DNA from 3 places in the Robertmurraya beringensis genome. Region 3 is predicted to be linked to each of the others. Evidence: a T-box and tRNA genes for the amino acid it is inferred to sense, from the RefSeq annotation. Region 3 holds a T-box; the other regions hold tRNA genes.

Region 1 (2,232 bases), on a different contig from region 3:
TACCGCTCCCATATAAGGTCTTCCATCAATGTATATTAGGTGCTCTTCATCATAAGTATCAGGATATAAAATGAACGGGCTACCGATTTCCATTTTTGACTTACCGCAAATAAGAAACATTTTGCCATCTTTAAATGAAATTGTATATTCATCCCCTTCATTTAACACCAATGCTGGATCTAATGTTGAATAATTACCTTTTATGTAAAATGGTATTTTAGAGGTATCTCCAATATAATTTCGTAATCTCACAGAGATCATCTCTTCCGCTTGCACTTCACTTGTGAAAGCGAGTAAAACGAATATGAAAATCGATAGGATAAAAGTTTTCATAACCATATTATTTATTATGTTTTTACTGATTATTCCTGAAGCTTTATTCCAACTCTTATAATTCTGTTTGATTAACGTTAAGTTCAATCAAATTACCATCTGGGTCAGCACAGAAAATTTGTGCAAATCCACTTTTTCCGTAGGGTTTTTCAAGAATTTCCACTTCATTTTGTTTTAACCATGTAAGCGCATCATAATAGTTCTCTACTCTCAGAGCAAAGTGACCTTCTCTGCTGGATAAGCTTTTATCCTGACGAATCGTCTGTGAAGAAGGATCAACGATCAAGTGGAGTTGCTGTCCCTCTATTTCATACCAGGCACCTGAAAAATCAAAATCTGGACGTGGTATTTCATTTAAACATAATACATTCCCATAGAAATCTTTTGCTCTTTCCAAATCTGTAACTGTAAGACTTACGTGATGGAGACTTTTATATTTAATCAAAATGTACACTCCTTTTATTCTTCTCTTATTTGTATCTTACTCAAAAAACCTCCTATGTGGAAGTGGCCTCCCACCCTCTACTCTTCAAGTTTATCTGAAAAGCCCAAGGGTTAACATTTTCTTAAAAGATAAAAAAACACAACAAAAAAACGCTTGATAGCGTTTTTGTTGTGTTTTTATTTTTTACGCGCCTTAGAGGATTCGAACCTCTGACCGTACGCTTAGAAGGCGTATGCTCTATCCAGCTGAGCTAAAGGCGCATCTATATAGTGGCGGAGAAGGAGGGATTTGAACCCTCGCGCCGGTTACCCGACCTACACCCTTAGCAGGGGCGCCTCTTCAGCCTCTTGAGTACTTCCCCATAGACATAAAAATGGCTCCGCAGGTAGGACTCGAACCTACGACCGATCGGTTAACAGCCGATTGCTCTACCACTGAGCTACTGCGGAACATTGAAGAATTATTTTAATAGGGTAAAAAATCTGGTGGGCCTAAATGGACTCGAACCATCGACCTCACGCTTATCAGGCGTGCGCTCTAACCAGCTGAGCTATAGGCCCCTATTTGGAGCGGGTGATGAGAATCGAACTCACGACATCAGCTTGGAAGGCTGAGGTTTTACCATTAAACTACACCCGCAAATATAAAATTGGAGGCAACACCCGGATTTGAACCGGGGATAAAGGTTTTGCAGACCTCTGCCTTACCACTTGGCTATGCTGCCATAACTGGGCTAGCTGGATTCGAACCAACGCATGACGGAGTCAAAGTCCGTTGCCTTACCGCTTGGCTATAGCCCAATGAAAAAATTTATAAATAATGGGGCGACTGATGGGAATCGAACCCACGAATGTCGGAACCACAATCCGATGCGTTAACCACTTCGCCACAACCGCCATAATGGTGGAGGGGGACGGATTCGAACCGCCGAACCCAAGGGAGCGGATTTACAGTCCGCCGCGTTTAGCCACTTCGCTACCCCTCCATATAAAAATGATAAGAAACATTAATATGAATGGTGGCTCAGGACGGAATCGAACCGCCGACACAAGGATTTTCAGTCCTTTGCTCTACCGACTGAGCTACTGAGCCATATTTATTATAGTACCCTAGATACAGTTTTGCTTCGTCCTTCGTCCCGATTTTTCAAATCGGTACGCTGGATGCAATTCTAAGAAGATTATTCATCGTGCTCTACCGACTGAGCTACTGATACATATAAAATGGCGGTCCCGACCGGGATCGAACCGGCGATCTCCTGCGTGACAGGCAGGCATGTTAACCGCTACACCACGGGACCAGAAATTTTTCAAATTTAATTGAAAAATTTAGATTGCGGGGACAGGATTTGAACCTGCGACCTTCGGGTTATGAGCCCGACGAGCTACCAGACTGCTCCACCCCGCGATAATATTATAAGAAAAAGCTGTGTTGCATTTAAAAAATGGAGGAGG
Region 2 (2,232 bases), on a different contig from region 3:
GGGCCATATGGCGGAGAAGGAGGGATTTGAACCCTCGCGCCGGTTACCCGACCTACACCCTTAGCAGGGGCGCCTCTTCAGCCTCTTGAGTACTTCCCCATATGGCTCCACAGACAGGACTCGAACCTGTGACCGTTCGGTTAACAGCCGAATGCTCTACCAACTGAGCTACTGTGGAATATTGGTAAGTTTTTTAGGTAGTGCAAAAAGTTCTGGTGGGCCTAAATGGACTCGAACCATCGACCTCACGCTTATCAGGCGTGCGCTCTAACCAGCTGAGCTATAGGCCCTTAAATGGAGCGGGTGATGAGAATCGAACTCACGACATCAGCTTGGAAGGCTGAGGTTTTACCATTAAACTACACCCGCAAAAATATTATGGGGCGACTGATGGGAATTGAACCCACGAATGCCGGAACCACAATCCGGTGCGTTAACCACTTCGCCACAATCGCCATAATTATATTGAAAATAAATGGTGGCTCAGGACGGAATCGAACCGCCGACACAAGGATTTTCAGTCCTTTGCTCTACCAACTGAGCTACTGAGCCATACTTAAGATAATACCCTAGATAAAGTTATGTTTCGTCCTTCGTCCCGATTTTCAATCGGTACGCTGGCTGTTTTGCTTTGTAGCTTATTCATCGTGCTCTACCGACTGAGCTACTGAGCCAACTTTGAATTATTTAATGGCGGTCCCGACCGGGATCGAACCGGCGATCTCCTGCGTGACAGGCAGGCATGTTAACCGCTACACCACGGGACCAGAGTTTTTTCAAGTTTCCTTGAAAATAACTTTTTAATTGCGGGGACAGGATTTGAACCTGCGACCTTCGGGTTATGAGCCCGACGAGCTACCAGACTGCTCCACCCCGCGACGATATTAAATTATATGGAGGAGGTAGAGGGATTCGAACCCCCGCGCGGTTTGACCCGCCTGTCGGTTTTCAAGACCGATCCCTTCAGCCGGACTTGGGTATACCTCCAAATATCGTAAATGGTGGACCTTGTAGGACTCGAACCTACGACCGGACGGTTATGAGCCGTCTGCTCTAACCAGCTGAGCTAAAGGTCCAAGGATAACTAATTTAGTAATTTTGGTAGCGGCGGAGGGGATCGAACCCCCGACCTCACGGGTATGAACCGTACGCTCTAGCCAGCTGAGCTACACCGCCAAATTTAATTTAATGAAGATTTTTTCACTACACTACGTTTCGTGAAAAAATCTAAGTGGAGCCTAGCGGGATCGAACCGCTGACCTCCTGCGTGCAAGGCAGGCGCTCTCCCAGCTGAGCTAAGGCCCCATAATAAAGTTAGATGGTCGGGAAGACAGGATTCGAACCTGCGACCCCTTGGTCCCAAACCAAGTGCTCTACCAAGCTGAGCTACTCCCCGTTTAAATCTAATATGGCGCGCCCGAAAGGAGTCGAACCCATAACCTTCTGATCCGTAGTCAGACGCTCTATCCAATTGAGCTACGGGCGCATTATTTTAATTTACTCTCAAAGTAACAAGATAGTTTAATGGAAGGATATTTTACTTTGTAAAAATCCTTGGTGCCGAGGACCGGAATCGAACCGGTACGGTAGTCACCTACCGCAGGATTTTAAGTCCTGTGCGTCTGCCAGTTCCGCCACCCCGGCAAAAGAAGTTCTTGGAGCGGAAGACGGGATTCGAACCCGCGACCCCAACCTTGGCAAGGTTGTATTCTACCACTGAACTACTTCCGCAAATAATAAGTTATTTTGCTAGAGAAAAACTTAAGTGCGGGTGAAGGGAGTCGAACCCCCACGCCTTGCGGCGCTAGATCCTAAGTCTAGTGCGTCTGCCAATTCCGCCACACCCGCATAAATATTAATTAATGGAAAGTTATTTTGCTGAAGCAAAAAACTTTGGTGAGCCATGAAGGACTCGAACCTTCGACCCTCTGATTAAAAGTCAGATGCTCTACCGACTGAGCTAATGGCTCGTACTAAATGGTGCCGGTGAGAGGACTTGAACCCCCAACCTACTGATTACAAGTCAGTTGCTCTACCAATTGAGCTACGCCGGCGAGAAAAGGAATAATATTTTTACTGAGTGAATTTTTAATGGATGATTATTTTTCACTTAGTGAAAAAAATCTTGGTGGAGGATGACGGGATCGAACCGCCGACCCCCTGCTTGTAAGGCAGGTGCTCTCCCAGCTGAGCTAATCCTCCATTAACGCCTGGCGACGTCCTACTCTCACA
Region 3 (2,232 bases):
GAGTGAGTAATAAATGTTAGTTTTAATAAAGCGCCCACTTCTTGAAGCTTTTCCGTAATCGGCTTATTGGCTGTATCATAGAAAAGTCCTTCGAAACCAACGGCTTCCTTCGTCATAACTCCTTTATCATCAACCGGACAAAGAACGTCTAAACCGTATTTTTGACCTACGTAGAAATCGTCTTCCCCGTGTCCTGGAGCCGTATGAACACACCCCGTACCTGCGTCTGTTGTGACATGTTCGCCAAGCATGACTAAAGATGTGCGTTCATATAACGGATGCTTCGCTAAAATATGTTCTAGCTCTTGGCCTTTCACCGTCTTTACTACCGTTACTTCTTCCCAACCAATTTCGTTTGTTACTGCTTCTAAAAGCTCTTCAGCCACAAGGTACTTTTTATTATTCACCTGAGCAACAACATAATTTAAAGTTGGATGAACAGAAATTCCAAGATTAGCTGGAATGGTCCATGGGGTTGTTGTCCAAATAACAATCTCCGTATCCGTATCAAGTACACCCTTACCGTCTTGGACAGGGAAACCAACATAAATAGAAGCTGACTTTTTGTCCTGATACTCAATTTCAGCTTCTGCTAGAGCCGATTCACTAGAAGGTGACCAGTATACAGGCTTCAAACCTTTATAAATATAGCCTTTCTTTGCCATTTCTCCGAAAACCTTGATTTGCTGTGCTTCATATGCTGGATCAAGAGTGATATAAGGATTCTCCCAATCTCCACGAACACCTAAACGCTTAAATTGAGTACGTTGGGAATCAATTTGACCTAAAGCATACTCTTCACAAAGCTTACGAAACTCTGCAACTGTAAGTTCCTTACGCTTAACACCTTTATTTGTTAAAGCTTGCTCGATTGGCAGCCCGTGTGTATCCCAACCGGGTACATATGGTACGTTGTATCCACTCATTGACTTATAACGCACAATAAAGTCCTTAAGGATTTTATTTAATGCATGCCCCATGTGTATATCTCCGTTTGCGTACGGTGGCCCATCGTGAAGAACAAACATCGGACGATCCTTCGTACGATCTTGAACTCTAGAATAAATATCCATTTGGTTCCATTTTTCTTGAATATCTGGTTCACGCTTTGGCAAATTCCCTCGCATCGGGAATTCCGTCTGAGGCATCAATAACGTATCTTTATAATCCATTTGTAAACTTCCTCCTAAATCTTCCTCTTCTAGCTTCATTGTTACCCGTTTTAGTAAAAGTAAATACAAAAAAGCCCTCTCATCCCAAAAAGGGACGAGAAGGCTTATATTCCCGCGGTACCACCCTAGTAGATAGGCAAATAACCTATCCGCTCAAAAATTCGTAACGTGAATTTAAACGCCAAAGCTTACTATTCCTTGTGGTCGTTCAGCTTGGTACTCAAGGGTGATATTCAAACTTATCGCTTTTGTTAACCTCTCACCAACTGTTAACTCGCTAGAAAAAGCATTGATAAATTCTACTATCCCTGTCATCGCAACTTGCAATTTTTACTTATTAAAAAATTATATTCGAAGAAACTGCTTTTCGTCAAGCCAATGAATCTTCTTCTTTTAAATTTGCAGATTTTAATTCTGCTGAATCAAGCTCGTATTGTAATAGATGATCCCAATCATCGTTATTCAGCATATCCAGCTGTGCTTCAATAAGCATTTTAAAACGAGTTCTAAACACTTTGGATTGCTTTTTCAGATCCTCAATTTCTAGAGCTATTTTACGAGCTTTAGAAAGGGACTCATTTACGATGCGATCCGCATTTTTCTCTGCTTCTCTGATAATTAGCTTAGCTTCTTTTTGAGCATTTCGCTTTAGCTCTTCAGCTGCTTCTTGAGCTACAACGATGGATTTATTTAAGGTTTCTTCAATATTCGAAAAATGAGTTAAACGCTCATTCATATCCTTTAATCGTTCATCAAGTTCTTTCTTTTCTCGAATAATCAATTCATAGTCCTTAATGACTTGGTCAAGGAACTCATTTACTTCATCTTCATCGTAACCACGGAATCCTTTTGTAAATTCCTTGTTATGTATGTCTAACGGTGTTAATGGCATTATAAGCCACCTCCAATTGCTTAATAGTATATACTATTCATTGTAACAGATATTCGACAAGTACTTTTAAATTCCTGCAATTTTTTTATAAATTATTGATGTTTTTCTACAACAATTCGCCATTTATCTTTCTTTGTTTTCCCATCAATTGAAGATAGTTTTGCTCTT

What was found. The T-box of region 3 lies ahead of ileS (isoleucine--tRNA ligase). A T-box ahead of a tRNA ligase gene usually reads a tRNA of that ligase, here a tRNA-Ile.
Region 1: it has a tRNA-Ile gene. The T-box ahead of ileS (isoleucine--tRNA ligase) is inferred to sense a tRNA for this amino acid. The anticodon was not compared.
Region 2: it has a tRNA-Ile gene. The T-box ahead of ileS (isoleucine--tRNA ligase) is inferred to sense a tRNA for this amino acid. The anticodon was not compared.

The regions. Positions count from the first base shown of each region.
Region 1 is NZ_JBHLUU010000017.1:51,082-53,313, forward strand. Features, by position in the region: gene ACFFHF_RS06250 (SpoIID/LytB domain-containing protein) at 1-420, opposite strand, end outside; gene ACFFHF_RS06255 (VOC family protein) at 389-778, opposite strand; tRNA gene ACFFHF_RS06260 (tRNA-Arg) at 965-1,038, opposite strand; tRNA gene ACFFHF_RS06265 (tRNA-Ser) at 1,049-1,139, opposite strand; tRNA gene ACFFHF_RS06270 (tRNA-Asn) at 1,153-1,227, opposite strand; tRNA gene ACFFHF_RS06275 (tRNA-Ile) at 1,262-1,338, opposite strand; tRNA gene ACFFHF_RS06280 (tRNA-Gly) at 1,344-1,417, opposite strand; tRNA gene ACFFHF_RS06285 (tRNA-Cys) at 1,429-1,502, opposite strand; tRNA gene ACFFHF_RS06290 (tRNA-Gln) at 1,507-1,578, opposite strand; tRNA gene ACFFHF_RS06295 (tRNA-His) at 1,599-1,674, opposite strand; tRNA gene ACFFHF_RS06300 (tRNA-Tyr) at 1,680-1,763, opposite strand; tRNA gene ACFFHF_RS06305 (tRNA-Phe) at 1,795-1,870, opposite strand; tRNA gene ACFFHF_RS06310 (tRNA-Asp) at 2,003-2,078, opposite strand; tRNA gene ACFFHF_RS06315 (tRNA-Met) at 2,112-2,185, opposite strand; tRNA gene ACFFHF_RS06320 (tRNA-Ser) at 2,224-2,232, opposite strand, start outside.
Region 2 is NZ_JBHLUU010000009.1:282-2,513, reverse strand. Features, by position in the region: tRNA gene ACFFHF_RS01250 (tRNA-Glu) at 1-5, opposite strand, end outside; tRNA gene ACFFHF_RS01245 (tRNA-Ser) at 9-99, opposite strand; tRNA gene ACFFHF_RS01240 (tRNA-Asn) at 103-178, opposite strand; tRNA gene ACFFHF_RS01235 (tRNA-Ile) at 214-290, opposite strand; tRNA gene ACFFHF_RS01230 (tRNA-Gly) at 296-369, opposite strand; tRNA gene ACFFHF_RS01225 (tRNA-His) at 380-455, opposite strand; tRNA gene ACFFHF_RS01220 (tRNA-Phe) at 477-552, opposite strand; tRNA gene ACFFHF_RS01215 (tRNA-Asp) at 692-767, opposite strand; tRNA gene ACFFHF_RS01210 (tRNA-Met) at 805-878, opposite strand; tRNA gene ACFFHF_RS01205 (tRNA-Ser) at 895-987, opposite strand; tRNA gene ACFFHF_RS01200 (tRNA-Ile) at 1,000-1,076, opposite strand; tRNA gene ACFFHF_RS01195 (tRNA-Met) at 1,100-1,176, opposite strand; tRNA gene ACFFHF_RS01190 (tRNA-Ala) at 1,233-1,305, opposite strand; tRNA gene ACFFHF_RS01185 (tRNA-Pro) at 1,320-1,396, opposite strand; tRNA gene ACFFHF_RS01180 (tRNA-Arg) at 1,410-1,486, opposite strand; tRNA gene ACFFHF_RS01175 (tRNA-Leu) at 1,556-1,644, opposite strand; tRNA gene ACFFHF_RS01170 (tRNA-Gly) at 1,657-1,731, opposite strand; tRNA gene ACFFHF_RS01165 (tRNA-Leu) at 1,767-1,848, opposite strand; tRNA gene ACFFHF_RS01160 (tRNA-Lys) at 1,895-1,970, opposite strand; tRNA gene ACFFHF_RS01155 (tRNA-Thr) at 1,979-2,054, opposite strand; tRNA gene ACFFHF_RS01150 (tRNA-Val) at 2,127-2,202, opposite strand; rRNA gene rrf (5S ribosomal RNA) at 2,209-2,232, opposite strand, start outside.
Region 3 is NZ_JBHLUU010000016.1:299,119-301,350, forward strand. Features, by position in the region: gene ileS (isoleucine--tRNA ligase) at 1-1,172, opposite strand, end outside; T-box leader at 1,260-1,496, opposite strand; gene ACFFHF_RS05780 (DivIVA domain-containing protein) at 1,543-2,064, opposite strand; gene ACFFHF_RS05785 (YlmH family RNA-binding protein) at 2,157-2,232, opposite strand, start outside.